Regions from separate parts of the Bacillus sp. JZ105 genome, predicted to be linked through region 2. Evidence: riboswitches for the same ligand, from Rfam matches in the RefSeq annotation. Region 2 holds a riboswitch; each other region holds the start of a gene.
What was found. A riboswitch is a leader RNA that binds a small molecule or an ion and turns the genes downstream of it on or off. The one in region 2 is predicted to bind thiamine pyrophosphate.
Positions count from the first base shown of each region.

Region 1: another riboswitch for thiamine pyrophosphate. It lies ahead of thiT (energy-coupled thiamine transporter ThiT); the one in region 2 lies ahead of thiC (phosphomethylpyrimidine synthase ThiC).
Region 3: another riboswitch for thiamine pyrophosphate. It lies ahead of tenA (thiaminase II); the one in region 2 lies ahead of thiC (phosphomethylpyrimidine synthase ThiC).
Region 4: another riboswitch for thiamine pyrophosphate. It lies ahead of tenA (thiaminase II); the one in region 2 lies ahead of thiC (phosphomethylpyrimidine synthase ThiC).

Region 1 covers NZ_CP096387.1:2,826,599-2,834,360, forward strand. The annotation lists rRNA gene M1D81_RS14585 (23S ribosomal RNA) at 1-1,359, opposite strand, end outside; rRNA gene M1D81_RS14590 (16S ribosomal RNA) at 1,542-3,090, opposite strand; TPP riboswitch at 3,525-3,626, shown strand; gene thiT (energy-coupled thiamine transporter ThiT) at 3,725-4,300, shown strand; gene M1D81_RS14600 (N-acetyltransferase family protein) at 4,541-5,095, opposite strand; gene M1D81_RS14605 (DUF1232 domain-containing protein) at 5,267-5,905, shown strand; gene rodA (rod shape-determining protein RodA) at 5,920-7,074, shown strand; gene ftsW (putative lipid II flippase FtsW) at 7,080-7,762, shown strand, end outside.
Region 2 covers NZ_CP096387.1:2,497,623-2,505,384, reverse strand. The annotation lists gene nadA (quinolinate synthase NadA) at 1-248, shown strand, start outside; gene safA (SafA/ExsA family spore coat assembly protein) at 380-1,648, shown strand; gene M1D81_RS12885 (YhcN/YlaJ family sporulation lipoprotein) at 1,979-2,596, shown strand; gene M1D81_RS12880 (LysE family transporter) at 2,643-3,275, opposite strand; TPP riboswitch at 3,511-3,619, shown strand; gene thiC (phosphomethylpyrimidine synthase ThiC) at 3,746-5,506, shown strand; gene M1D81_RS12870 (hypothetical protein) at 5,541-5,684, opposite strand; gene M1D81_RS12865 (hypothetical protein) at 5,877-6,059, shown strand; gene M1D81_RS12860 (protein kinase family protein) at 6,093-6,737, opposite strand; gene M1D81_RS12855 (intercompartmental signaling factor BofC) at 6,977-7,477, shown strand; gene ruvA (Holliday junction branch migration protein RuvA) at 7,626-7,762, shown strand, end outside.
Region 3 covers NZ_CP096387.1:1,172,512-1,180,273, forward strand. The annotation lists gene M1D81_RS05820 (monovalent cation:proton antiporter family protein) at 1-993, shown strand, start outside; TPP riboswitch at 1,053-1,162, shown strand; gene tenA (thiaminase II) at 1,241-1,951, shown strand; gene tenI (thiazole tautomerase TenI) at 1,926-2,543, shown strand; gene thiO (glycine oxidase ThiO) at 2,527-3,639, shown strand; gene thiS (sulfur carrier protein ThiS) at 3,636-3,839, shown strand; gene M1D81_RS05845 (thiazole synthase) at 3,844-4,611, shown strand; gene M1D81_RS05850 (thiazole biosynthesis adenylyltransferase ThiF) at 4,608-5,621, shown strand; gene thiD (bifunctional hydroxymethylpyrimidine kinase/phosphomethylpyrimidine kinase) at 5,638-6,444, shown strand; gene fabI (enoyl-ACP reductase FabI) at 6,595-7,371, shown strand; gene M1D81_RS05865 (CotO family spore coat protein) at 7,486-7,762, shown strand, end outside.
Region 4 covers NZ_CP096387.1:3,586,532-3,594,293, forward strand. The annotation lists gene M1D81_RS18485 (energy-coupling factor transporter transmembrane component T family protein) at 1-450, opposite strand, end outside; gene M1D81_RS18490 (ABC transporter ATP-binding protein) at 440-2,038, opposite strand; gene M1D81_RS18495 (ECF transporter S component) at 2,013-2,612, opposite strand; gene tenA (thiaminase II) at 2,609-3,295, opposite strand; TPP riboswitch at 3,383-3,486, opposite strand; partial or broken gene M1D81_RS18505 (hypothetical protein) at 3,543-4,627, opposite strand; gene M1D81_RS18510 (type 1 glutamine amidotransferase domain-containing protein) at 4,769-5,425, opposite strand; gene M1D81_RS18515 (hypothetical protein) at 5,681-5,845, shown strand; gene M1D81_RS18520 (DUF1304 domain-containing protein) at 5,880-6,251, opposite strand; gene M1D81_RS18525 (ORF6C domain-containing protein) at 6,257-6,511, opposite strand; gene M1D81_RS18530 (immune inhibitor A domain-containing protein) at 6,718-7,762, opposite strand, start outside.

The DNA of each region.
Region 1 (7,762 bases), 330 kb from region 2:
CTCAGGAAACCTTAGGCATTCGGTGGACGGGATTCTCACCCGTCTTTCGCTACTCATACCGGCATTCTCACTTCTAAGCGCTCCACCAGTCCTTCCGGTCTGGCTTCACAGCCCTTAGAACGCTCTCCTACCACTGTTCGTAAGAACAGTCCGCAGCTTCGGTGATACGTTTAGCCCCGGTACATTTTCGGCGCAGAGTCACTCGACCAGTGAGCTATTACGCACTCTTTAAATGGTGGCTGCTTCTAAGCCAACATCCTGGTTGTCTAAGCAACTCCACATCCTTTTCCACTTAACGTATACTTTGGGACCTTAGCTGGCGGTCTGGGCTGTTTCCCTTTCGACTACGGATCTTATCACTCGCAGTCTGACTCCCAAGGATAAGTCATCGGCATTCGGAGTTTGACTGAATTCGGTAACCCGGTAGGGGCCCCTAGTCCAATCAGTGCTCTACCTCCGAGACTCTTACCTTGAGGCTAGCCCTAAAGCTATTTCGGAGAGAACCAGCTATCTCCAGGTTCGATTGGCATTTCACCCCTACCCACACCTCATCCCCGCACTTTTCAACGTGCGTGGGTTCGGGCCTCCATTCAGTGTTACCTGAACTTCACCCTGGACATGGGTAGATCACCTGGTTTCGGGTCTACGACCACGTACTCATGCGCCCTATTCAGACTCGCTTTCGCTGCGGCTCCGCATCTTCTGCTTAACCTTGCACGGGATCGTAACTCGCCGGTTCATTCTACAAAAGGCACGCCATCACCCGTTAACGGGCTCTGACTACTTGTAGGCACACGGTTTCAGGATCTATTTCACTCCCCTTCCGGGGTGCTTTTCACCTTTCCCTCACGGTACTGGTTCACTATCGGTCACTAGGGAGTATTTAGCCTTGGGAGATGGTCCTCCCGGATTCCGACGGAATTTCACGTGTTCCGCCGTACTCAGGATCCACTCTGGAGAGAACGACATTTCAGTTACAGGGCTGTTACCTTCTTTGGCGGGCCTTTCCAGACCTCTTCGCTTATATCATTCCTTTGTAACTCCGTATAGAGTGTCCTACAACCCCAAGAGGCAAGCCTCTTGGTTTGGGCTGTTCCCGTTTCGCTCGCCGCTACTCAGGGAATCGCATTTGCTTTCTCTTCCTCCGGGTACTTAGATGTTTCAGTTCCCCGGGTATGCCTTCTCATACTCTATGTATTCAAGTATGGATACTACTCCATTACGAGCAGTGGGTTTCCCCATTCGGAAATCTCCGGATCAAAGCTTGCTTACAGCTCCCCGAAGCATATCGGTGTTCGTCCCGTCCTTCATCGGCTCCTAGTGCCAAGGCATCCACCGTGCGCCCTTTCTAACTTAACCATTTCTTACTTTAGAAAGAATCACTATGTGTGATGAACTTTGCATTGCATTCAATGTGAATGTATTACTTATTGTTATCTAGTTTTCAAAGAACAATCCTGTCTCGCTAGAGACATGTTTTGAAGGAATGATCCTTCAAAACTAAACAAGACGAAAACGTACGCTGCTCCATATATCCTTAGAAAGGAGGTGATCCAGCCGCACCTTCCGATACGGCTACCTTGTTACGACTTCACCCCAATCATCTGCCCCACCTTCGGCGGCTGGCTCCATAAAGGTTACCTCACCGACTTCGGGTGTTGCAAACTCTCGTGGTGTGACGGGCGGTGTGTACAAGGCCCGGGAACGTATTCACCGCGGCATGCTGATCCGCGATTACTAGCGATTCCAGCTTCACGCAGTCGAGTTGCAGACTGCGATCCGAACTGAGAACAGATTTATGGGATTGGCTAAACCTTGCGGTCTTGCAGCCCTTTGTTCTGTCCATTGTAGCACGTGTGTAGCCCAGGTCATAAGGGGCATGATGATTTGACGTCATCCCCACCTTCCTCCGGTTTGTCACCGGCAGTCACCTTAGAGTGCCCAACTAAATGCTGGCAACTAAGATCAAGGGTTGCGCTCGTTGCGGGACTTAACCCAACATCTCACGACACGAGCTGACGACAACCATGCACCACCTGTCACTCTGTCCCCGAAGGGAAAGCCCTATCTCTAGGGTTGTCAGAGGATGTCAAGACCTGGTAAGGTTCTTCGCGTTGCTTCGAATTAAACCACATGCTCCACCGCTTGTGCGGGCCCCCGTCAATTCCTTTGAGTTTCAGTCTTGCGACCGTACTCCCCAGGCGGAGTGCTTAATGCGTTAGCTGCAGCACTAAGGGGCGGAAACCCCCTAACACTTAGCACTCATCGTTTACGGCGTGGACTACCAGGGTATCTAATCCTGTTCGCTCCCCACGCTTTCGCTCCTCAGCGTCAGTTACAGACCAGAGAGTCGCCTTCGCCACTGGTGTTCCTCCACATCTCTACGCATTTCACCGCTACACGTGGAATTCCACTCTCCTCTTCTGCACTCAAGTTTCCCAGTTTCCAATGACCCTCCCCGGTTGAGCCGGGGGCTTTCACATCAGACTTAAGAAACCGCCTGCGAGCCCTTTACGCCCAATAATTCCGGACAACGCTTGCCACCTACGTATTACCGCGGCTGCTGGCACGTAGTTAGCCGTGGCTTTCTGGTTAGGTACCGTCAAGGTGCGAGCAGTTACTCTCGCACTTGTTCTTCCCTAACAACAGAGCTTTACGATCCGAAAACCTTCATCACTCACGCGGCGTTGCTCCGTCAGACTTTCGTCCATTGCGGAAGATTCCCTACTGCTGCCTCCCGTAGGAGTCTGGGCCGTGTCTCAGTCCCAGTGTGGCCGATCACCCTCTCAGGTCGGCTACGCATCGTTGCCTTGGTGGGCCATTACCCCACCAACTAGCTAATGCGCCGCGGGTCCATCTGTAAGTGACAGCCGAAACCGCCTTTCATCCTTGAACCATGCGGTTCAAGGAACTATCCGGTATTAGCTCCGGTTTCCCGGAGTTATCCCAGTCTTACAGGCAGGTTACCCACGTGTTACTCACCCGTCCGCCGCTAACATCCGGGAGCAAGCTCCCTTCTGTCCGCTCGACTTGCATGTATTAGGCACGCCGCCAGCGTTCGTCCTGAGCCAGGATCAAACTCTCCGAGGTATGCAGGATGCATATCACACATGCGTTGCTACACGATGCAGTGAACTTAGCATGTGATCATTTCCTGCCTCGCCAGTTTGACTGACTACCTATAAAATATCATAGGATTTTTTATAAAAACTCGAATTAACAGGTACGTTTTGTCTTGTTTAGTTTTCAAAGATCATCTTCGCCGTCTCTCAGAGGCGACTTTATTAATATAACATTCTACCAAGATAAAGTCAACAACTTTTTTCTTAATGTTATTTATCAACCGCGCTGTTTCAGCGGCGAATACAAATATAACACCTTTTGAAAGAAGAAACAAGTATTTTTTCTAAATAATTTATTTTTCCTTATCTCTTCCTATATATTGATACAAATGCTGCTTATCTCGGGAATTGTCTATTGTTGATCCTGCAGGTCTTTAGTATATTTATAATAGAATGAAACTAAATAACCGCAGGGGGAGCTTTGTGCTGAGAGTGAACATTCGTTGTTCTGACCCTTTGAACCTGTCAGTTAATACTGAAGTAGGAATGTGGAATCACTTGAATACATATGGCGTATTCAAATCGATATGTTTTTCTATGGATAACATACTCATCCTTACATGGTCTCTCCTTGCTCAATTCATGAAAAAGGAGATTTTTTTATGCAGCAATCAAACCAATTGGTACGACTGATGGAAATCGCGATTATGACTTCACTTGCACTTGTATTAGATTACTTATCAGGTCTCTTTTTAAGAATGCCCAATGGCGGTTCTCTTGCGCTGATTATGATTCCCGTCATTCTCATGTCTATTAGATGGGGAATATCTACCGGATTTATCATCGGTGTGTTAATCGCAGGTCTTCAGCTGATGAATAGCCCGATCATCGCTACACCTGTTCAAGGATTCCTCGATTACTTCGTTGCATCTGTTGTCATTTCTTTAAGCGGTCTGTTTTCTGGACTGATCAAAAAAGCCATTCAGGATCAAAAGCGAAAACAGCAATTCTTCTATATTACCTTAGCTGTTTTTATTGCTAGTTTCTTCAGGCTGCTGACGTTCTTTATTTCTGGCGTCGTTTTCTTTTCTCAATATGCACCGAAAGGAACACCAGGATGGGTCTACTCTTTAATTTATAACAGCACATATATGGTTCCTTCATTTATTATTTGCAGTATCGTTCTTTGCATACTCATCCCAAGTGCATCTCGTTTGGTTTTTCCTCATCAAAAATAACCGGCTGATTTCAGCTGGTTATTTTTTTATGCATAATTTGCTGCTCCATGGAATCTATTAATAGTAGAAGATTTCATGCTGGAGGTACGACAATGAGCCCTTACTCCATTATGCTGTGCTGTTATATTCTCAGTCTTGCTTATTTTTTGGCAGGCTTCTATGAAGCTTTAAAAATAGCAGGCGTGAAAGGAAAAGTAGAAGCTTCACCGTTTATTTCTTACATGTTGCTTGCTGTACTCTTCACTTTTTTCTCTCATTATTACTGGAAGCTGACGATTTAATTCGCTGTACATGGTTATTCAATATAGACAGCTCCCATCCATACCCTATTTCATTATGGTTCTCGCCAGCCAGCTCGAACTGGCTGGTAACGACAAAACTAGGTTGAAGTTTTTGATAAAATTGTTTTGCCGAATTTTGTTCAAACACCCATAGCATCAACTTCTGATACCCTTTTTCTATTAAATAATCGACACCTTTAGCAATTAAGGCAATACCCGCACCTGATTTCTGTTTCTGTTGTAATAAATAGATGGCATATAGCTCTCCATCATATGTAGAATAACGTTCGTCACGTTGTTTTCCGAAAGAAGCAAAACCAAATACGCCATCCGCATCTTCTGCGACAAACGTGCCTTCAAGCGATCTTTTTCTCCAGCTCTCTTCCCGATCTTCAATGTTTAAACCATCTAAATACTCCTGCGAAATAATTCCTTGATAAGTCGTCTGCCAGCTTTTCACATGAATCTCAGCGATATTTGGAATATCCTGATGCACCGCATGTCTCACCTTCACCCGCGCCACTCCTATTCACTGTTTTTATCCTATTTAGATTATGATAAACTCTTATTTTTTAAAATTCAATCTATAAAGGATATCCGTTGACATTTTGTCAACACACCTTTATATTGGGTACGACTTCTTCTATAGAAGAGTTGATACATAATGAAAAGGATGGCGTAGGAGATGGATATGAAGACAACTGAGCTTGGGCAGATTTTAAGGGAAAAATTGCAGCAACGCTCTTTATCTTTAAGAGAGCTCAGCTCATACACAGGAATTGATAAAGCGACACTGTCCAGAATCATGAATGGAAAAAGAAAACCCACTTTGAATCATCTGCAGCGGCTTTCAGATTCTCTGAACATATCATTAGATCAACTATTGACTGCTTCAGGGTATCCAATTAAAAACAAAAAAGCGCACGATGATACGTTCATTCAAGCGGTAGAAGAGATTGAAAAAACACTGAAAGATCAAGAGGTCTACGACGGTACGTTTAGTCAGACCAAATTGGAACAAAAGTTAAACGAATACGAAGCATACAGCCAAACAGCTGAAGGTAAAGAAACGATTACGGCAAAGTTTGAAAAAAAGATGAAGACGCTAAGCGGCGTCGGACCATTTCTTGAGCAGTTGAAAAACATGTACAGTTTATTCATAAATGAACGGGGGACTCCTCGAGAATTGATGCTGATGGGGGGCGCACTCCTTTATTTCATTATGCCTGTTGATTTAATACCAGATTATATTTTTCCGATCGGCTATATTGATGACGCTGCCGCCGTGCAAGTCGTATTAAACCAACTGACAAATAGGGCATAGCAGGAAAAGAAGCCATGAAAAAACAGTACAGCATTGACTTCGCACTTTTACTCACTGTTATTTGTTTATTTGTCATCAGCCTGCTGGCTGTTTATAGCGGATCGGGACAGTATGAAACGCAAGATATGTTTTATTTCGTCAAAAGGCAAATTTTCTGGTATATCGTTGGTTTCGGTCTCATGGCAGCAGTTGCCTACTTTGATTATGAGCTGCTTGAGCGTTTATCTTTTCGGTTATTTGCAGGTGGTATTTTTCTCATTATTCTTGTGCATTTTTTCGGAACGAGTCAAAATGGTTCCCAAAGGTGGATCAGCTTCGCTTCAATCAAAATTCAGCCATCAGAGTTCATGAAAATTTTTGTGATCCTGCTGCTTGCGGCTGTCTTGAACCAATACAAGCACCAGCGATTTTCTTTTCAAGAAAGCATCATTCCTACAACTAAAGTCATTTGCTGGACTATCGTCCCTTTTTTTCTCATCCTAATTCAGCCTGATTTAGGAACAGCGCTCGTGATCTTATCCATTGCCTTTACACTGATGCTTGTATCAGGGATTTCGAGCAAGATGATGGCTGCATTAATGGCTGCTTTTCTTGCACTTCTTGCCTTTTTGATCTATCTGCACAATCATCATTTTGATCATTTTACGAAAATCATTAAGCCTCATCAGCTTGATCGCATTTATGGGTGGCTCTCTCCTGATGAATTTGATTCAACATATGGGTATCAGCTGAAACAATCGATACTCGGCATTGGATCAGGTCAATTATCAGGAAACGGTTTTACAAAGGGGCATCAAGTACAAGGTGGCAATATCCCTGAAGCTCATACGGATTTTATATTTGCCGTCATTGGTGAGGAATTTGGTTTTATTGGCGCCTCTCTTTTGATGTGTCTGTACTTAATGATGATTTACCGAATCATTCACGTGGCTATGCACGCTAATACACTCTATGGATTATACATATGTGCAGGTGTCGTTGGGCTGATCATGTTTCAAGTTTTCCAAAACGTAGGGATGACAATCGGTTTAATGCCTGTGACGGGACTTGCACTTCCTTTTATCAGCTATGGAGGCAGTGCACTTTTGACCAACATGATCGCCATTGGTCTCGTGTTTAGTGTCAATCTTAGATCATCATCCTATATGTTTGGTCGCAATTGGGGTTGAAGATGATGACATTCCTTTTTTCTCACCTCAAAAGAATCGACCGCATTCTTGTTGGTACGATTGTGTTTCTCTGCTTATTTGGTTTACTGATGGTCTACAGTGCAAGTTATCCTTTAGGAGAAGTGAAGTATGAACAGGGCAGCTATTTCTTTATCAAACAATGGCAATGGCTCTTGATGGGGGGATTCTTTTTCTTCATTGCCGCTCTTGTCCCTTATCAGATTTATCTCAAATGGATGAAGTGGCTTGTCTTGCTGTCATTGTTATGTCTCATCCTAGTCCTGCTTCCTGGAATTGGTGTTGTCAAAAATAATTCACAGCGGTGGATTCATCTAGGGTCTCTCATGCTCCAGCCTTCTGAAGCTGTGAAACTAGTGATGGTGATCTATTTTGCCTATGTGTATGCGAAAAAACAAGCGTACATTACATCTTTTAAAAAAGGTGTAATGCCGCCACTCATTCTTTTAGGGATTGTTTTTTTATTGATCTTAAAGCAGCCGGATTTAGGCACAGCTGTGTCTATTTTATTAAGCTGCGGCATTATTTTATTATGCGCTGGACTGAAAACGCGCCACCTTATTTTGCTGGGATCGACTGCCGCAGCGGGAATCACTTTTTTTGCTGTGACAGCTCCTTACCGTTTAAAACGGCTGACTTCTTTTCGTAATCCTTTTCAGTATGAAAATGG
Region 2 (7,762 bases):
GCAAATGGGCGATTGGAACAGAGATGAATTTAGTCAAACGGATCATAGCGCAGCACCCAGATAAACAAATTGAATCCCTTAATCCGGATATGTGTCCATGTTTGACTATGAACCGGATTGATCTGCCTCATTTGTTATGGTCGCTTGAAAGCATTGAGAAGGGTCAGCCGGCCGGGTTGATACAGGTCAATGAAGACATCACGAAAGACGCTTTGCTTGCACTCGAGAAAATGCTCGCCATTAAATAATGAATCAGCCTCTCCTATCAGAAAACAAGTTTTTATCATATCGGCTTGTAAATAGGCATAAATTTATGTTGAAACATATTGTACTTCTGACATAACCGTTACGTTCACGTTTTGCATAGGAGGGGAAAACGTTGAAAATTCATATTGTGCAAAAAGGAGACTCCCTTTGGAAAATTTCAAAGAAATACGGAGTCGACTTTCAAGAATTGAAAAAACTAAATTCACAGCTCAGTAATCCTGATTTGATCATGCCGGGTATGAAGATTAAAATTCCATCTAGTGGTGTTCCTGTGAAAACAGATCATCACAAAGCAAAAGAAATGCCAAAAACGAAAGAACATCCGTATGTGAAAGAAAAGCCAAAAGATGTCGTGCAAGTGCAAGATACGAAACCGAAGGAAAAGCCAAATGAACCGGTACCATATGTACCGCCAGTGCCAAAAATCGAGCAGCCAGTTTTTCCGCAAGTGGATGTGAACTATTATCAGACCAATCTCTACCAGCCATTCACACCTCCTCCCAAAAAAGATCATCACGAGAAAAAAGATCACGTTCATGAGAAGAAAGATCATGTTCATGACAAAAAGGATCACAAGGATCATTTTCATCATGAAAATAAAGACCACAAAGATAACAAGGGTCATGTCCATCATGAAAATAAGGAACATAAAGATCACAAGGACCATTTTCATCATGAAAATAAAGGTCATCTAAAAGATGAAGTGGCAAAGGGGTATGATCCGTTTATTCATATTCCGCATCAAAAAGAGGAGGGAAAAGACATGGAGCATGGCAATTATCCGAACCTTCCTAACTTCCCGCAAATGCCAAATGTGGGAGGGGCAGCGGTAGGGGGAATGGCTGAAAATAACGAGCATCATCACCAGCATCATCATCATGAACCATATGATCCTTATTTTGGTTATGGTCATTACATGCCGGCGATGTATCCATATCCGCAGCAAATGGTGCCGGCATCGCCAATTTTACCGGGATCAGGCTTATGTTATCCTATCCATCCATATTATCACCATCATATGATGCCATATCCATACCCAGCTCATCCGTATTATCCTGCGTATCAAGCGCCTGCTTACTACGGAGAAAATCATGAGCACCATGCAAACGACGGACATCACTGGCATCACCATATGCATCCGAATGCCAATGCAAATGCCAACGCAAATCAAGGCTTTTTTCCAAACGTTTCAAATGCAGCATATGGCAAGGAAGATTGTGGATGCGATGATGGCATGAAGCATCATCATCAGCCTTGGCTGGGACATTATCCGAATTCTGTTCCTTATGGCCAAATGGGTGCTTATCCAGCTCAGCCTTACATGCAGTCATATCCAGGTCAATCCGTTTTTGCAAGGCCGGAGGAAGAAGAAGAAGATTAATGACAGAAGGAACGATCTCAATCGTTCCTTTCAGCGTGTAGACAAACCCTCGCATTCGGTGTCAGGTCTGCGCGCCGGTACTCACGAATGTCAAATTCGCTCCGTTCCGGTGCTCGCCTCCTAGATTGCAAAGGTTTTCTATTACGCTGAAAAGAAGACAAATGGCTAAAATCAAGAACATTTTAGCATTTGTCACCAGTCGGAAGGAACGATCTCAATCGTTCCTTTTTTTGTTTATAACTGACAGCTTGATTTTTTTCCTAACTGTACATGCTAAAACAGAGCCTGTTTCGCGCTCATGAGATTGAATTTGTACAGGGGGTTTTTCGTTTGAGACAAAAATGGCAAAAAACAATCGCATTAGTGCTTCTTCCTATTGGTTTAACGGCATGTGGTGCAAATAATAACGCAGGTGTCGATACACGTCATAATCAATCAGGCCAGCCGGTTGGTTATCATTCGAATCAACGAGCGGAAGACAACAACCAAGATCATCAAGGACCAGTTTCTGAACTCATGGAGGGAATGAACGGGAGAAATACAACGAATGTTGATTACCGTACACGTCCTCAAGCTGATGATCGAATCCCTCTCACAGGTGGAGATGGACGCTACAGTCATGGAGATATGAACTATCATAACCAAATGTCGTTCTCAGGCTATGATAAACAAGAGAACATCCAGCGTTCAAGAAAAATTGCCAACCGCATCAATAAAATGAATCACGTGGCTGACTCTCAAGTCATGGTGACGGATGAGAATGTGTATATTGCCATTAAATCAGATGGCCGCCTGACGTCGGAAGGTGTATCACAAGTAGAAGAAGCAGCGACTCGTTATGCGGATGGAAGAGCAGTCCAAGTCATAAAAGATGAAGGTGCATTCACACGCTTTAGAGACATGAGAAGAACGCAATTTGAAACAGGCCAAACAGGCATGACCCGGTAGTTTGACATCAAAAAGGCTAAAGTTCATCACGAACTTTAGCCTTTTCTTAAAAATAAACCTTGATGCCTATATAAAATTCGTAAAAGAAATAACAGCCAAACCCTAGTAATAAAATACCAGCAATAATGGATGTCCACTTGATCATCGTCCGATTCATCACTTTTCTAGTTAAGGATACAAGTGTGAGAAGACCGATGTCATGAAGGAGAATCCCTGCCAAAATACCGCCGGCAGCCAGCATAAATTCAGATGAGTCTGTTTTTGTATACGCATCCGCAAGGACAGCCCCAAAAACAGAAACCCAGAACACAAGATTTCCAGGAGATACCGCCACGAGCAAGCCGTTTCGATATGTTTTTGCGAATGATTTATTGACCTTTTCTCCTGCTAAATGGATATCTTGATCCGCATTTTTAATGGAATCGTATGCGAGAATCATTAAAAATACAGCTCCGATCAGCCAGAGCGGGATTTGAACAAACGGCAAAGATAAAAACTGAGCAAATCCAGCATATAAAGCCAAAATAAGTAATAAGTCTATGGTCATACCGCCTGCTCCGACAGTTAAACCATGAAAGAATCCGTTTTTGAGTCCCTGTTTTGTCATTTCAACCGTGATTGCTCCAACAGGCAGAGCAATTGAGAATCCTACGACGATAAATGTGAGAAATGTTTGCAATCGACTAGAACTTCCTTTGAATAAATTGTATAAAAATTCTCCGTTTAGATTAATTATACATAACAGGAGAAAAGGATCAATGTTTATTTCAGATTTGATTGAAATGATAGAGATAGATGATGTATAGAAGACTGTATATCAACATGATCCATAACGCTTATAGGGGAAAGGAACTATTTTCCTGAATCTTCTTTTCTTCATGATGTCTCTATGCTACACTGATGTGGAAATCAATAAAAGTGACTAGGGGTGCCCGTAAATGGGCTGAGAGAGAAGCATAAGCTTCTTAACCCTTTGGACCTGATCTGGCTCGTACCAGCGTGGGGAAGTTGAAGATGATGCATGTATCCTATCAATGATATGCATGTTTATTTCTGACGACGAAACCAGGTTCTTTAAATAGAGCCTGGTTTTTTGCTGGTGCTGATTCCATCCTGTCCGGTGACAAGAAGAAAAGGAGAGAACAGCAAATGAAGGAAAAGAAAAGTGTCCCATCCAACCAATCATTATTATCCAGCTTTGACGGCAGCCGAAAGGTGTATGAGAAAGGATCAAGGCCCGATATCTTAGTACCGAAAAGAGAGATTGTGCTCTCACATACTGTGACAGAGGCGGGCGACATAAAAAATGAACCAGCCCGTGTATACGATACGAGTGGACCGTACACTGATGAGAACGTTCATATTGACGTCACAAAAGGATTAAAGCGTCTTAGGGCAGCATGGATTGAAGAAAGAGGAGATACAGAAAGCTATGAAGGGCGTCATGTAAAACCGGAAGATAACGGATATCGGTCAAGGGAGAAGGAGTCCTTCCATTCTGTCCAAACTGATTTTCATCATAAGCCGCTCCGCGCGAAACAAGGAGCGCGCGTAACGCAAATGCATTATGCCAAAAAAGGCATCATTACGCCTGAAATGGAGTTTATCGCAATAAGAGAAGAGCTAAGCCCTGAGTTTGTTAGAGAGGAAGTAGCGAGCGGAAGAGCCGTTATTCCTTCGAATATTAACCATCCAGAAAGTGAACCAATGATTATCGGAAGGAATTTTCATGTCAAAATCAATGCGAATATTGGCAATTCAGCTGTAACATCATCCATTAATGAAGAGGTTGAAAAAATGACATGGGCGATCAGATGGGGGGCAGATACAATGATGGATCTGTCTACTGGAAAGGATATTCATACAACGAGAGAATGGATCATTCGGAATTGCCCCGTCCCAGTAGGAACCGTTCCTATCTATCAGGCCCTTGAAAAAGTGAATGGAGTCGCAGAAGATTTGACGTGGGATGTGTACAGAGACACATTAATTGAACAAGCAGAACAAGGTGTAGATTATTTTACAATTCATGCGGGCGTGCTGTTAAGATATATTCCGCTTACAGTTGATCGGGTGACCGGAATTGTTTCAAGAGGCGGTGCGATTATGGCAAGATGGTGTCTTGCTCATCATCAAGAGAATTTCCTCTACACGCACTTTGAAGATATTTGTGAAATTATGAAAACGTATGATATCGCCTTTTCACTTGGAGATGGACTTAGACCAGGCTCGATTGCTGATGCCAATGATGAGGCGCAGTTTGCAGAGCTGGAAACGTTAGGTGAATTAACAGAGATCGCCTGGAAACATGATGTGCAGGTGATGATTGAAGGGCCCGGCCATGTCCCAATGGATAAAATTAAAGAGAATGTGGACAAGCAAATGGACATTTGCAAGGAAGCACCATTTTATACATTAGGGCCTCTTACAACAGATATCGCGCCGGGGTATGATCACATTACATCCGCCATCGGTGCGGCCATGATCGGCTGGTACGGCACAGCCATGCTGTGCTATGTAACGCCAAAAGAGCATTTAGGTCTGCCGAATAAAGAAGATGTGAGAGAAGGCGTGATCGCTTATAAAATTGCCGCACATGCTGCTGATCTAGCAAAAGGACATCCTGCGGCTCAAAAGCGCGATGATGCATTATCAAAAGCGCGATTTGAATTTAGGTGGCAGGATCAATTCAACCTGTCACTTGATCCAGAAAGAGCCTTGGCGTTCCATGATGAAACATTGCCTGCCGAAGGCGCTAAGACCGCTCACTTTTGCTCGATGTGCGGACCGAAGTTTTGCAGTATGAAAATTTCTCATGATATCCGCAATCAATCTGAAGAAGTGAAAAGAGAGATGGAAAAGAAGGCGAAGGAGTTTGTTAATCAAGGAAGTCAAATTTATCAGCCCTAAAAAAGAACCTCGCACGATGCTGTGCGGGGTTTTATTAAACGGCTGAAAAGGCTTTTCTTAAAAGGTGAAAAAATGCCTTTACTGCATATGCCATCATGTCCACACTTGGAATAAGGGCATCTGTTAAATGAAAAAAGACTGTTTTTCTTTCTTGAGATGGTTTCTTTTTCTGTTTCATCAAGGGCAGCCTCCTTTTTAACCAATATACTTCTTTGCAGATATGAGAGATAGATATGTTGTGTGAATTTAAACAAAATTTAAACTTCTTGGGTTTGAATGGAAACAAGGAGGGGAAACGAGTTCAATAGAGAATGAATGAAAAGAGCTGATCTATTTGACCAGCGAACAAGAAAGAGTGGAAGGTGATCTTATGATGAAAGTATTTAAGGTAACATTTCATATGAACAATGGGGAAGTGCTTGATTTCGAGCTCAAACGTCCAGCTACCTATGATGTGTATAAAAAAATTGAAGAAGCCAATCATTGGTTTAAGCTGAATAATGAAATCATTAACCTATTAAACGTCAATAGTATCCATGTAGAAACAGAATAACGCAGAAAGCCGCTCAAAAGAGAGCGGCTTTCATTATGCAGAAAAATCATTTCGATTATTAAGCTGCCCGCAGGACAGCCAGTTCTTTTTATACAAATAAGCAATAACTTCAAGCCACAGACGCGGTGCTTTTTTAGGGAAAAAAGGTTTTTGGTAATAGGCATAAGCGGCTTTTAAATCATCCCATTGATGACATGATTTCGTTTGTGTGAATCTGGCAACGTCAATGACCCTGATCCGCCCTTCTTTTGTTAAGATCAGATTGCGCAGATGAATATCAGAAGGATTCAATCCTTTCTCGCGCGCTTCCTCCAGCGCTTCATCGACTTGTTCAATCATTTGTTTTTTAATAGGAATTCCTTTATTAAGGCATTCATAGAATGTGTAGCCTTTAATATATTCCATTAAAATATACTGATCCCCAAACTCATAAATCTCAGGATAGTAAGACGAATCAGAAAGTTTTTCGTAAATGGCAGCCTCTTTGCGGGCAATATGCTGATAAGAAGGGAAAAATACTTTTAGTGCCATTTTCTTGCCGTCTTTTTTGTATAAAAAGACATAGGCACTTCTTCCTTTGCCGCACAGTTCAAGCTCTGCCGGTTTATAGGCAAGCTTATGAAAACGTTTCTCTTCATGATACTGAATCGATTCGGCTAATCTTTTGACCTCTGACATTGACTTCACCTTCTTTGGTTTCAGTTTATGCGGCTGAAAAACGAATGATGAAAAAACCGTGTCATTCGATAAAGCAATGGATTGTATAAAACATAACATTTACGAATGAAGGATACAACGAAAGACTCTTAACATACATTTGAATCATCGATTTGGTTAATGTTTAGAAAAATGGGTCAAACTACATATGTCATGCATCGATCTCATGTTCTAAAGAGGTGTAAATAGTGAAAGTGAAGATGAAATGTTTCGTTACAGGACTTATCATGACAAGTGTGCTTTTTTTCGCTGCGGATATGGAAGGAAAAGAACACTTGCAAAAGCAGTCAAACTCTATTACCGTCCAGCTTGAAAAAGTCTATCTAGACGGCGATGTGAGTATTGAAAGACACCGGGCATCATTAGAAGACAAAGACACATTCTGGGCGCAGTATAAAGGCTGGACGCTGGTAGAACAAAAAGAGGATTTTGCCCTTTTTAGAAAGCAAATTGATGATATCTCTCCATTAAGTAAAGCAAATGGATATATCGGATTATCAGAGGACGGTGTGATTTCTACGTTTCATGGAAGGCCTGACGGCTGGGCGGAGCCTATTCATCTCTTTTTTCAAATTGATACGTCCCGTTTAGAAAGCCATGTGGAAAAGCAGCTTGAGCAAGGCATTCCTTTTCGAACAAAGGATGAATTTGAGCATGTGCTTGAAGTCATGAAGCCTTATCGAAATGAAATATCGTTTTAAAGCGTGTAACAGCTTGCTGGTGTGAAGACCGCAAGCTGTTTTTCGTGGTTTCATCATAAAAATGTACTGAGCGAACGTATGTTAACTTTTATTGCGGTTTTCTCTTCGATTTATGTTACAATGAAGAACAGTCAAAGAGGTGAAAACGGTGATAGAGTTTGTAAAAGGGACCATTGATTATGTGTGCCCGCAATATGTTGTCATTGAAAACGGCGGAGTGGGATATCAAGTCTATACCCCAAACCCGTTTATCTATCGAGTAAATAAACAAGAAACGATTTATAC
Region 3 (7,762 bases), 1.3 Mb from region 2:
TTAATCCCGATCTTTTTTGTGATGGTCGGAGTAGATCTGAATATATGGGCACTGTTTAAGGACCCAAGCATTATGATCATGATTCCGCTGCTGTTTATTGCGCTGCTTATAAGTAAGCTCATCCCGATTCTTTATTTGAAAAAATGGTATGACATGAAAAAGGTCATTGGCTCCGGCTTTTTATTAACTTCTACGTTATCTCTCGTCATAGCAGCTGCGACGATTGGTGAGCGGCTCGGTGTCATTGATCATAAAATGTCAGGAGCGCTGATTTTAGTTGCTGTGTTAACGAGTATTTTAACACCTGTTTGGTTTAAAGCGCTGTTTAAAAAAGAACAAGCGGCAAGCCATAAGAAGCGTGTGACCTTTATTGGAGCAAATCAACTGACCTTACCTGTCACACTTGATTTACATCAGGATGAATATGACATTCGGATTTTGCATGTGTTTCAAGAAAATAAGGAAGCGCTGCTGGCAGACTCTATCTTTGAAGTCGAATCAATTGAACAATACGACGATGAGACGCTGAGAAAGGCAGGCGTCGGCCAAGAGGATGTCCTTGTCGTCGCAACAGGCAGTGAGACGAAAAATAAGGAAATTGCTTTATTTGCAAAAGAGGAAGGAGCGAAACAAGTCATTGCAAGTGTCAATAAAGCTGAGGCAGAGCTGACATTGAAGGAAGCGGGCATTGATACGTTTTCTACTTTCCTTTCATCTAAAACGGTGCTAAGAGCTTTGATTGAAGCACCTGATGCGATTCGATTGCTAACAAATGAGGATTCTTCTTTGTATCAAATTCAAATGAACAATCATCGTTATCATAATGTCATGCTGAGGGAATTCCCTTTCACCGGTGATTTGGTATTTGTCCGCATTTTCAGAGGAGTAGACAGCTTAGTACCGCATGGTGATACGACACTTAGAAGCGGTGACCGTGTGCTTGTATCGGGCTCCCGTGAGTATGTGGCAGGTCTAAGAGCCCAATTAGAATGACAATGAACCCTTGACCAATGACCAATTCCTGATTAAGATAGAGGTACAACATCATATATTTGATCCACTAGGGGAGTCCTTTATAAGGGCTGAGATAAAAGTGTCGACTTTTAGACCCTCATTACCTGAACAGGTTCATACCTGCGTAGGGAAGTGGTGCGGTTTTTGACTATGCTTTTTACAAATTCCAAGCCACTTTCCACGCGGAAAGTGGCTTTTTTATATGGAAAAACAGGAGGAGAGGAATATGACGTTTTCAACAGAATGTAAAGAGGCTGCAGCAACATGGTGGAATGGAAGCTTTACACATCCTTTTGTCAAAGGGATTGGAGATGGCACACTTTCACTCGATCGTTTCACCTATTACGTGATGCAGGATTCGTATTATTTAACTCATTTTGCAAAGGTGCAGGCATATGGAGCGGCGATGAGTGAGGACTTACATACGACGGGCAGAATGGCGTATCATGCCCAGGGCACGTATGAAGCAGAGCTGTCGCTGCATAGGAAATTTACAGAGCTTCTGCAAATTTCTGATGAAGCCATTGAGAACTTTAAGCCTTCTCCCACTGCTTATGCGTATACCTCTCATATGTACCGATCTGTAAAAAGCGGACGGTTTGAAGAGATTTTAGCCGCATTATTACCATGTTACTGGCTCTATTATGAGGTAGGTGAAAAGCTGAAACAAACAACACCTGACCATCCGATTTACCAAGAATGGATTTTGACATATGGAGGCGATTGGTTTAAGGAACTCGTCTTCGAACAGGTGAACCGCTTTGATGAACTAGCGGAAAAAGCACCAGACCATGTACGGGCCAATATGAAAGAAAATTTTGTGATTTCAAGCTATTACGAATATCATTTTTGGGAGATGGCGTATCAAAAAGAAATGTGGCAAACAGCATGCTTAGATGGGGTTGGTGCAAATGGAACTCCACGCAGTGACAAATGATTCGCTTCCTGCGGGTGAACTGATCAAACAAATAAAAGCCATTGCGTCTGAAGTGGATTTTATTCATATTCGGGAACGGTCTAAAACAGCGAGTGAGCTTGTTGATCTCGTGAAGAATCTTCTTTTAGAAGGTGTACCGAAAGAAAAGCTCGTGATTAATGACCGAGTAGACGTTGCGCTGCTTACCAATATTCACAGGGTGCATCTCCCGAGCCACAGCTTTTCGCCAAAAGAACTGCGAAAAAAGTTTCCTCACCTTCATGCGGGAGTATCTGTCCATTCGATAGAAGAAGCGAAAGCAGCAGAGAAAAATGGAGCAGAGTATGTCATGTTTGGGCACATATATGCTACCTCTTGTAAACCAGGACTTCAGGCAAGAGGTGTACATCTTGTGAAAGAACTGACTTCTGCACTAACGATTCCAGTGGTGGCCATCGGCGGGGTGACCCCAGAACGAGTTCCAGAATTGAAACAAGCAAATGTGAAAGGAATTGCTGTCATGTCTGGGATTTTTGCTCATCATCAGCCGCGTATGATGGCACAAGCATTTTCTGAAAAGGTAAAGGAGAATCCTTATGAAAAAGCATTATGACGTTGCAATCATTGGTGGTGGAATCATAGGGGTCTCCATCGCCTATCACCTTGCAAAAGCAGGAAAACAGGTGGTCTTATTTGAAGCGAATGAGATAGGGAAGCAAACGACAAGTGCGGCTGCCGGGATGCTCGGTGCACATGCTGAAGGAGAGGGTCATGAGGATGTTTTCTTTCAGGCAGGCAGAGCAAGCCAGGCATTATACAAAAAATTAAAAGTCGATCTTCTGCATGAATCAGGCATTGATATTCGGACTTCAGCGGGCGGTATCATGAAGGTCGCCTTTACAGAAGAAGAGAAACAAGCCCTTTGCCGCATGCAGCATTTGTCTACATTTCAATGGCTTGACGCAAGCAGTGTAAAAAAATGTATGCCTCAAGTTACAGATCACATGCTGGGAGCAGGTTTGATTGAAGAGGATGTGCATGTGGAGCCTTACGCTGTATGCAGGGCTTTATGGCAGGCGGCGGTTCGGTACGGGGCAGATGTGAAAGAGTGTACACCTGTGATCGAAGTGAAGCGGGACAAAGAAGCGTTAACTGTCAGAACAACGAAGGGAACATTCACATGTGATGATCTGACAGTCGCAAGTGGTGTTTGGTCTGGCCGTTTTTTTGAAGAACTCGGATTATCGCATTCTCTTTATCCAGTCAAAGGGGAATGTGTGTCTGTATGGAATAATGGTCCGGCGCTCGCACACACCATTTATCATGATCATTGTTATATCGTTCAGCGAGATAGCGGAAAGCTTGTCATCGGCGCAACAATGAAGCCAAACGAGTGGCAGGCTGTTCCAACGCTTGGCGGCATGGAAGCTGTGATTCAAAAGGCGTCTCAGCTTATGCCTTCTATTAAGGAGATGCCGATTGAAGAGTGCTGGGCAGGCCTTCGTCCGGCGACAAATGATCGGCATCCTTATATCGGAAGACATCCAGAAGACAAGCGTATTCTTTTTGCTGCAGGGCATTACAGAAACGGCATTTTACTTGCGCCGATTACTGGAGAAATCATTCGTGACCTAATATTAGACGAACCGGTCAAAGAAGAATGGCTTCACGCGTTTCGAATTGGACGAAAGGAGGCACTATTCGTATGAAGATTCAATTGAATGGCAGAATTGTTGATTTCGATCAAGAGAATGGAACGATCTATGATCTGCTATCAGCCTATCAGCTTGAAAACCGAGTGGTGATCGTTGAAAAGAATCATGAAATCATTGATAAAGAAGCGTTTCAACAAGTAGAAATTCAACCAAATGACACGATTGAAATCGTTCATTTTGTAGGAGGAGGATGATCCAATGCTGCACATTGGCGGAAAAACATTCACATCAAGACTATTACTCGGAACAGGAAAGTACCCATCATTTGAGGTTCAAAAAGAAGCGGTGAACGTATCGGAAACCGAAATTTTAACCTTTGCCGTCAGAAGAATGAACATATTCGAAGCATCTCAGCCTAATTTTTTGGAGCAGCTTGATTTATCAAAATATACGCTGCTTCCGAATACAGCTGGAGCAAGTACAGCAGAAGAGGCAGTGCGTATTGCCCGTTTAGCAAAGGCTTCTGGGCTTTGTGACATGATCAAGGTAGAAGTCATTGGCTGTTCAAGGTCTCTTCTGCCAGATCCAGTTGAAACATTAAAAGCATCTGAAATGCTGCTCGAAGAAGGATTTATCGTGCTGCCATATACATCTGATGATGTGGTGCTGGCAAGAAAATTAGAAGAACTCGGTGTCCATGCCATCATGCCTGGTGCTTCACCGATTGGTTCAGGCCAAGGCTTACTAAATCCTTTGAATCTCTCATTTATTATTGAGCAGGCGAAGGTGCCGGTCATTATTGATGCTGGCGTAGGTTCTCCGAAGGATGCAGCTTATGCGATGGAGCTTGGAGCAGACGCTGTATTACTAAATACGGCTGTCTCTGGTGCAAAGGATCCTGTGAAAATGGCAAAAGCAATGAAACTCGCGATTGAATCAGGAAGACTAGGCTACGAGGCAGGACGTATTCCGCTGAAAAACTATGGGACAGCGAGCAGTCCACAGGAAGGAATGCCGTCATTTTGAGCACTCGTTATTCACGCCAAGAGCTTTTTCAGCCAATTGGAACAGAGGGGCAAAAGCGGCTAAATGACTCAAAGGCGGTCATTATTGGAGCGGGGGCACTTGGAACCGCAAGTGCTGAAATGCTCGTTCGTGCCGGCGTTGGATCTGTCACCATTTTGGACCGAGATTATATTGAATGGAGCAACCTTCAGCGTCAGCAGCTTTACACGGAGCAAGACGTGAAGGATCGGCTGCCAAAAGCTGTGGCGGCTGAAAAAAGACTCAAGCAAGTAAACAGTGACGTGCACGTCAAAGGAATCGTAATCGATGTGATGGCTCACAATATTGACGAGCTTGTCAGTGAGGCTTCGATCATTGTCGATGCAGCGGATAATTTTGAGGTAAGAATGATTGCAAATGATGCCGCTGTCAAACATCAAATTCCGTTCCTTTATGGGGCCTGTGTAGCCAGTTATGGCATTCAATTCACAGTGATCCCTGGTGAGACGCCGTGTTTACACTGTCTGCTTGAACATTTACCCGCACAAGGCATGACATGTGATACAGCAGGTATCATTAGTCCAGTTGTGCAGCAGGTAGCCGCATATCAAGTGGCAGATGCACTTAAATATTTAACAGGACATCAAGTGACGCCAATATTAAAATCCTTCGATTTATGGAAAAATGAACGCTCTGACATTCGGTCGGCCGCGTCTTTAAAGAAGAAGCAATGTCCAAGCTGTGGACTGAAGACCTATCCATTTCTTTCATATGACAGGAGAGCGAAGGCAGATGTACTATGCGGCCGCAATACGGTACAAATCCGCAGTGCATCAGAAACACCACCGCCTTTACATGAAGTAGCTCTTCGGTTAAAAAAAGCAGGAATGGATGTGCTTGAAAATCCATATTTGCTTTCGTGTCAAAAGGATGAGTTTAAGCTTGTCTTATTTAAAGATGGCAGAGCGCTTGTTCATGGTACGAATGATATTGCCAAAGCAAGAACCATTTATCATCAATGGATTGGCTAATGAGAGGTGTGAAGAAATGACGATCAAAAAAGCATTCACAATCGCGGGTTCTGATTCTGGCGGCGGAGCAGGCATTCAGGCAGATTTGAAAACTTTTCAGGAGCTCGGTGTGTACGGAATGTCTGCGATCACAGCAATTACTGCGCAAAACACACAAGGTGTTCACGGGATATACCCGCTTTCGATTGAGGCGTTAGAGCGCCAAATAGATGCAGTGGCAGAAGACTTACTGCCAGATGCCGTCAAAACAGGGATGCTGTGGAGTGCAGACATGATCAAGATTGTAGCTGAAAAAACGGTTCAATATGATATGAGGCTGATTGTAGATCCAGTCATGATCGCAAAAGGAGGGGCCTCTTTATTAAATGAAGATGCGGTCGCTGCAATGAAAACACACTTGCTGCCTGTCAGCTATGCTGTATCGCCGAACCTTCCTGAGGCAGAAGTACTGACAGGCATACGTATTCAGACGAAAGAGGACCGCTATGTGGCAGCGGAGCGCCTTTATGAGCTCGGCACGAAACATGTCGTGATCAAAGGCGGCCATGGTCCATCTGATGGGATGATTACAGACCTGCTGTATGATGGAAAAGGCTTTATTGAAGTCACAAATGAACATATTGATACACCGCATACACATGGCACAGGCTGCACGTTTGCAGCAGCATTAACAGCTGAAATTGCGAAAGGATATTCGATGAAGGAAGCCTTTGAAACAGCAGAAACCTTTGTTCATGAAGCCATTAAATTCCCTTTGCGTATTGGATCTGGACATGGGCCTACGAACCATTTTGCTTATCAGCAAAACAGAATCAAACGATAAGGGAATCGAACCGTCTTCACTTGTGAGGGCGGTTTTTTCGCGAAAATGAAACTTTCTTTCGGTGGAAATTGTCATTCTCTTATGATCTGTGATAATATTATGATCAGGTACTAATACTATGTCTTGAAAAAATAGGAGGCTTTATTACATATGAACTTTTCTTTAGAAGGCCGTAATATCGTGGTTATGGGTGTTGCCAATAAACGAAGCATCGCTTGGGGAATTGCCCGCTCACTTCATGAAGCTGGAGCTCGTTTGATTTTTACTTATGTTGGAGATCGTCTTGCTGAATCGGTAAAAGAGCTGGCAAGCACACTTGAGCGTAATGATTCAATTATTCTTCCATGTGACGTGACAAGTGACGAAGAAATCGAAAAATGTTTCGCTGCAATTAAAGAGAAAGTACAAGTCATTCATGGCGTTGCGCATGCCATTGCATTTGCAAACAAAGAAGAGCTTGTTGGCGAATACTTAAATACAAACCGTGAAGGGTTCCTTTTGGCGCACAACATTAGTGCATACTCTTTAACAGCTGTAGCAAAAGCAGCACGTCCATTGATGACAGAGGGTGGAAGCATTGTGACGCTTACATACCTAGGCGGAGAGCGTGTTGTATCAAACTACAACGTAATGGGTGTAGCGAAAGCATCACTTGAAGCAAGTGTGAAATATTTAGCAGCTGATTTAGGCGCAGAAGGCATCCGCGTGAACAGTATTTCTGCTGGTCCAATTCGTACGTTATCTGCAAAAGGCATCAGCGGCTTTAATACCATTCTGAAGGATATTGAAGAGCGTGCACCACTTCGCCGTACAACAACTCCTGAAGAAGTTGGCGATACAGCTCTATTCTTATTCAGTGATTTATCTCGCGGCATGACAGGTGAGAATCTGCATGTTGATTCCGGTTTCCATATCATTGCCCGCTAAACGAATACATGACTTGCAGCATACCGATAAAGGGTATGCTGTTTTTTTATTTTTCTTCTGATTTGAGGCCTCCGTTCATATATATAAGGAATGAATCATTCGGGAGGGATTAGTATGTCAAAAAAAGGTGATGAGAATCAAAAGCCGCTGATGTATATTGTTCAGCCGAGCTATCAAGAATCAAAGCCGGCCATGCAAAATATTGTGAGAAAGCGAAAGAAATCAGAAAAACAGCCGGAAAGTGATCATAATACAAAGGGTGAGGTCGAAGAAAGCACGCAGCAGGAGCCTGCGGCTCAAGAAATAGAGCAGAAAAAAGAAGCCGAGCCGCCTAAACTTCAACAAGAAGCTGAGTTTACAGAAAAACAAGAGATCACAAAAGAAGCAGGGC
Region 4 (7,762 bases), 1.1 Mb from region 2:
GAAGCCGGCAAGCATTCCATACGCCCATTTCGGGGACACTCGGCATTGATGAATCAGACTCATCATAAATGCCGTCAAATCTGTTGTGGACGTAAAAAGGAGACCAAATGTCACAAATCCAAGCATTCTAAAAGAGATGGTGAGTCCATTTCTTAAACTCTCCTCTGTGATATGAAACCATGCCCACTTCCAAATAGTATGATCCCCCTTGCCGAAGGCCGCCATCATCCAGAACACGAGAATAAAAAAGAGGAGATATGGGACAAGCCTTGTAACGAGATACTTCATATTCCATCCACCTAAAACAAGTCCAATGCCAAGAGCAAACAGCCAGATGATAAAGGTTGTTTTAGGATCAGATATCGCCATGAGGCAGCCCATCGCAAGCATGTGAGCGAGTAATTTCATGACTGGATTCACAGTGGAAAGAAAGGAGTGATTACTTTGCAATCGTCAGCACGTCCTTTCTTTCTGCCACATAGCGATAATGTAAAGGAACTCTCAGCTGATAAGCATCGACAAGTTCTTGATTTGAAAATAAATCATAAGGGCTGCCATCATACACATGCTTCCCTTGATGAAACAGAAGCACTTGATCGGCACACTCATCGACAAGCTCCATATCATGTGTGACCATCACAATGGTAGTGCCTTGGCGCTGACGCTCTTTTAAACGAATCATTAATTCCTTCGCCGTTTTTTCATCCTGCCCAAAAGTCGGTTCATCTAACAGCAATACATCTTGATCAAAAAGGAGCATCGTGGCAACACTCAATCTTCTTTTTTGCCCTAAACTTAAGGTGAAGGGATGTGCTTTTGCATGCTTCTCTAAACCGAACTCTTTCAGCAGCTGTACCGTTTTTTCTTGTACGACTGATTCTGGCCAGTTTCGTTGTCTGCCGCCAAAGGCAATTTCATCGAATACTGTGTCTTGAATAAATTGAAGCTCCGGATTTTGAAACACAAAGCCTGCTTTTTCATAGAGTAGTCGGTCAGACCATTTTTTAAGGTCTATTTCTTTTAAGAATATATGACCTTTTTTAGCTGGCTCTAAGCGGATCAAATGTTTGAGACATGTACTTTTTCCGCTCCCATTTTCTCCAATAATCGCCACCCAATCTCCTGCTTTGATATCCAGCTGAAGGTTACTCATAATCCTTTTTTTCCCGTAGCTTAATTGAAGATTTTCTGTACGAACCATTGTCTTTCGTGCAATTGATGGCACTTTTTCACGCTGCTCTTTTCGTGCTTCAAAGGTTTGCATAAAAGTTTGACTCAGTGGATGAAATGGATCTTGAATGATCGTAGACCATTTCTCGGGAAATAATTTGGGCCGCCAAATGCCAGCCTCTTTCATTTCTTCCTCATATGCCGCGAGCACATCTTTTGGAGCTCCATCTGCTAAAATGCTGCCTTGATCATCTAATAAAATCACCCGGTCCATCCATTCGATGACACCATCAAGCACATGCTCTACAAAAATCATGGTCTGATGCTGATCAGCTGCAAGCTGCTGCAGCAGTTGAAATATGTCCATTCTACCTGCCGGGTCAAGCTGTGCGGTCGGTTCATCAAAGAATAGAACATCCGGCTGTAATGCGAGTAGACAAGCAAGTGCCAATCGCTGCTTCATGCCGCCAGATAAAGTATGAATCTCTGTTTGCGGATCGACATTCAGTTGGACTTTTTGCATGAGCTCCTGAATGATGTCATCCATCTCTTCACGAGGGACAGAACGGTTCTCTAAGCTAAAGGCAATTTCTTCATTGACGCGGTGCATACAAAACTGAGAGTCTGGATCTTGAAACATGACGCCTGTATGTCTTTGCAGCACCACTTCACCCTGCATGTCTGCTTCCACATGCTCTGGAATGATTCCAGCCAGAACCGAAATGAGCGTGGATTTCCCGCTTCCGCTCGGTCCTAAAATAAGCACCCTTTCTCCTTTTTGTACCGTAAGGGAGATTTGATGCAAAACGGGCTTAGGCTGTTCATAAAAACGGACAGAGAGTTCATTGCACGCGAGAAATGAATTCATGCTGTTCACCTTTGTTTCGTTTTTCTTTCATGATGGCATATTGATTTAGTACACCTGTTTTGGATAGTGCGTCCACCACCACTTTCGCAAGGCAGCCGCCAAGTATCATTCCACTGATAATTTGAGTCACAAGAGTCATAAGTAAAACTTGAGGCGTGTAATAACCAAAGCCATTTGCCACGAGACTGTACGCCATCGCTCCGATAGCGGCAAAGGCACCAGACAGCATCAGTGTCCACATGCGATATCGTTTATAACCAAAAAGAGCGAAGGCGATTTCTGCCCCAAGCCCTTGGCATACACCAATCAGCAGAGCTGAAAGTCCAAAGTGGCTGCCTGTCAATAATTCCACAGCCGCGGCGGCTGTTTCCGCAATCAGAGCAGCCCCTGGCTTTTGAATGATATATGCAACGATTGGACTGGCAATGACCCATATTCCAAACATGATGTTGCCTCCTGCTGGGCCCACAAGTGCTGTAATCGGTAAGTATAGCGTGGACCATCCTAAATAGATCACACCACACGCAACGGATAAAATGACCGCAAGGACGACTTCTTTCATCTTCCATGTCATGATGAATGCACCTCCAGTTGAACTGGCCACTCTTCAATAGTAAAGGCCATTTCCCAAAACTTGTACTCGAGCTGGCAGCTTAAGATAAAGTGCTGTTTCATTTTTTCCTTTTCCTTCTCACTTGCTGCTTCCGCCAATTGATCGAGCCGCTTGCAAAGCTCACCTGTGACAGAATCAGTTAATCCTCCATAAAACGTGATCCACTCATAAAACGGATGTGACGGGTCTGGCTGCACATCTGTAAGCATTCGTTTCCCTATTTCCCAATATGTCCAAGGACATGGAAGCAGGACAGCGATGATTTCACCAAGCGTGCCCTCTTGCGCAACTTGCAGCATGTGATGAATATAGTGGTGAGCACTCGGAGCCAAAGAAGCACCTTGGAGCTCATCATATGCGACTCCTGCCACTCGGCAAAGGTTTTGATGAGGGTGCGTCTCACTATCTAGTACAAACGCAATCTGCTGATGGAAAAACGCAATATCCTCTCTGTCTGTACATCTGCTGAGTGCTGCTGCATAAATTTTAATGAATGCTTGTAAGTATTCTGCATCTTGTTTGACGTAATGAATGATCTGTTCCTTTTCCAGCTTTCCTGCTGCCAAGCCTCTGACGAACGGATGCTGATAAATGGCTTCAAATAACGGTTCTGCTTCTTTCCTTAATTGCGTAGAAAATGTCATAAAAAAAGCCTCCTCTTCTTCAGTTGAATAAATGAAAAAGCCACCCCAAATGGAGCGGCCTTCTTATCGATTCAATCATGAATAAGACAAGGTCCAGCTCCACTTCCCTCCGCTAGTACGAACTAGATCAGGTTCAAAGGGTCCAAGATTTTCTCTTGTCTCAGTCATACATGACTCCCCTAGTGGACTTTTGTCATTTAATTATCTTTACTCTACACATGTGGCGATTTGATGTCAACCGCCTTTCTTAATTCAACGTTCTGATTGTTGGCAGCTTCTCGATCCCTGCAGCATAGTAGAAATTCAGCACACTGAAGAAATCAATCGGCTTTCCTGTTTTTAAATCTACAGCTAAAATATGATCACCGTAATTTGTCATATCATCAATATCTAAGCGTCTTGGTGTTGTCTTCCCGAGTGTATCAACAAAGCTACTATGGTAGTACTGCCCGCTAGCAAACGATGATTCATGATACATAAATAAAGTCTCCACATCTAAGTAGACGAGAATGGCCTCAGAGGAACTGGCATATGGAGCGGAGCAGAATGAGTTCTCTGTTCATATTTTCCATCATATGAGAAGTAAAACACACGCTCCCATTTATAATCGGCGGTCTTTGTTTGCTTATTGTATACTTTTGTACCATTTGCGAAAACATCACCGTTTGCATACTCAGCTACAAAATATTGCAAGGTGGACGAAAGGGATACAGCCCCCGTGAAATTGGGCGGGTTTTTTGCATTCACTTGTATCGTGTAGGAGTCTCCAAATTCTCCGCCGCTTGTAATACCGAATGCATAATCACCTGCTGGTAAATTGGTCAATCCAAGCAGGCTGCCTGCCGGTTGAATTAAATCTGTCGGGTAGGCTTGTCCTGTTTCATAATCAACAACAAATAATTGAACAAAATAATCAGGGTTTGAAGAGGTAATCCGGCTGATGAGTGCCTGAGGTGAAGATGTGCTTAAAAACCATAAATCAACTGGGTCGTCCTCTGTTAAGACAGCCGATTGATTAATAGCTAGTCCATCAATGGAGCGAACGGCAGACGTGCGCATTTTGCCTTCTTTAGCAGCTTTTCGTTTGATACTGATTCCTTTCTTCTTATTCACTTTAAATGATTTTTTCACTTGCTTCTGTTGAATAGCGGTTCCTTCATCCTGCTTCAAAAACGATTCTTGCACTTGCTGAATCGCTTTTTCTGTCAGTGGTGATATTTTCCCTTCTGATTTCGGTGCTTCTTCTGCTTTTAATGCTGGTGAAAACAAACCTGTTGCGACGAGTAAAACAGACAGTAAAGCTGCGGTGATTTTGACATAAAATGCTCTCACAGGAACATCCCCTTTTTCCTCATTTGGTTTTTTTACCCTGTGATTATTTTACCATTATTCTAATTATTGTTTTGGTCTTTTTTGGGACATTTTTATAACAAAAAAACCAGCCGCATGAGTTACGACTGGTTTTTGATCGTTTTATGCAATGGTTTTGACAAACAAGCGTGCTGTTTCTGCACTTGATCCCGGGTTTTGTCCAGTGATGATTTGTCCGTCAACGACAGCAAATGGCGCAAAGGCATCTCCTTTTTCAAACGCTGCCCCCTGCTCACGAAGTTTTGTTTCCAATAAAAATGGAACTTTTGATGTCAGCTGCACGGCTTCCTCTTCTTCGTTTGTGAAGCCTGTGATTTTTTTGCCTTTGATAAATGATTTGCCATTTTGGTCCTTCACATCAACGAATGCTGAAACACCATGACAAACGGCTCCGATCGCACCATTTTTATCTGAAACCGCTAAGATCGCATCCGCTACCAGTTGATTAGACGCAAAGTCGATCATAGGGCCGTGCCCTCCAGCAAAGAAAATGCCGTCATAATCTGCGGGATTCACATCTGTAAGCGCCTTTGTGTCTTGAAGTAATTCATATACATCTTGATATTGCGCTGGGACACCTTCAGGAATTGAATTTTTGTCAATTGGTACAGTGCCACCTTGAATAGAGACAATTTGTACTTCTAGTTCATTTTCTTTAAAAATATGAAATGGCTCTGCTAACTCTTCTAGCCATAAGCCTGTTGGATGTCCATTCATTTCCGGGCTGCTTGTCGATACTAATAACACTTTCTTACTCATCTTGATCATCCTTTCGATTTATCCTGTGGCTATTTTATATTTTGCACAATTAAATATCAAGCAATATGACTTTAGGCCAGCTCATTATGTTATACCCGATTTTCTAAAAAATATGGTATGACTCCAAATCTAATCAATATGTCACATTCTATTGGTAGGGAATTTCATGTAAAATTGTCATTGAGTGATATAATATGAGGAAAGATTGACAGTTCTCTCGTCACATGAGGGGATTTTTAAAGGAGTGGAAAAGAGATGAAAACCTATTCGATTGTGATGATCATCATCACGCTCTGTATTATATTGGCCGTCTTTTTGATGAACCTAACGGGGGTCATGTACGGAAAAATCATTTTGGCCGTTGCCGTAGCCCTTTGTCTAACATCCATTATTCGTTTGATGGGTCTTCGAAAAAGATAAAAGCCGCCCTCACTAGGGGCGGCTTTATTTAAGATTAGATCGCCAGCATCAGTGCAATGAGTGCAAGCAGTGCTGGTACTCCTTGTTTGATGATAATTGATTTATTGGATGTTACACCGCCAAATACTGCGGCGATGAGCACACAAAGAATGAAAAACAGCTGAATCATATATCCAACGTTATTCGATCCAAGAATGAGCCCCCAAATGAGTCCTGCAGCTAAAAACCCGTTATAAAGCCCCTGATTGGCAAACATTACTTTGACATTTGGATCTTTTTTCAAGTGTTCTGGCAGTTTAAAAGACCGCTTCGCCATCTTTGATTCCATAAAAAACATTTCTAATAACATGATGACAATGTGTTCTAATGCGACAATTCCTACTAAAATGATTGCTAAAATATTCAATTTAGTTAATTCCTTTCTGATAGACGTTCACGAATCTCTATTTTGTCCGTGTATAAATCAAAGTCTTGTATCAATTCTAGCGCTTCTGTAAAGCGACTTTGTGGAATGTCTTTCATTTTTCTCACACCGAATTCCTTTTTAATAAAAGCCATGATGGTATTGATATGAAGCTTACCGTGGCCAGCATACTCCAAATGGCTGCAAAAAGTCTGCATCGTCCCTCGAATCACCTTTAATTGCTTGGCAGTGACACAACTCATTGGTAACGCTCATCCTTTCCTTTGTTTTAACAGCTAAAAAGAATCATGGTTGAAAGAAAAACCTTCCAGTGTCTATTATATAATGGTTTCATTCGGATATCAAAATAAAAAAGAACAGACATTCGATTTAAAAAACAATCGTGCCCTCACAATCCTTTTCTCACATATCAAAAAGCCGGATTCAATGGTAGAATCCGGCTTTCTATTTAGTTACTTTTCGAAATTAACACCTTTCCAACAGAACGATCCTTACTTTGTCCAACGACTTTAAAGGATAACCCATATGTCGGTACATCGCGTCCTGCATCTGGGTTGTTTGGATTCACATAGTTCTTTTTATCACTAAATGTACGAGCCGGGCGAATGTAGCGATCTTGCAAAGTTAAGCCCGTTGTTGCTGTATAATCTATATTCAGCTTCGTACTTGGATTCAAAGAGAATGCTGCATCATGTACTTGGAACCCTGTTGCGGCAATGGAACCGTCACTCCATTTTAATACTTGCTGATCTGCATCTACTACGCCAAGGAAGCCGTTCCCCGGATGTTTTCCTACCCAGTTATCACTGTATGATTGATCGACATACCAAACGACCAACCCGTTATTATAGCTCATCAGACTTGCCCCGCGTTTAATATGCTTTAAGCCTTTATCGACATCAGCATAAGAGCGCCACTCTAGTAAATAGTATTGTGCTGCATATTGTTTTCCATTAGATTTTGAGAATCCATTAAAGGTAAAAGTAGACGTGCCCTCGGCATCATCTGACCATACTTTCGTTCCATCTGCCGTGATGTTCAGGTCATCTACGAATAAGCCTGGAAGTGAATAGCCTGCATCAGTTGTGTAACGGAATTGCAGGTCGATTTTCTTCCCTGCATAAGCAGACAGGTCAAAGGCTGCATCTACCCAGCCGTCTGATTTTCCGTCGATGCCATTGCCTTCGTTTGCACCTGCTTCATTTCGATCATTCGTGATGTTACCCGCGATGGTCTTCCATTGATCAGTCCCTGTTTCACGCACTTCGACATACGCATAATCATAATCTTCTTCAATATCGTACCATGCTTTAAATGTCAGCTCTGCTTTGCCTTCTTTTGACAAATCAATACCTGTTGTCGTCATGGTTGCATTCAAATTGTCACCCGTTCCGCTGAAGTACGAATATTTCCCTTGAGCAGGTGTCGTGACGACAATCTCTTTATCTGGTAAATCGACTCGAACGGCATCATGATTCGTTCCTTTTGTTGCT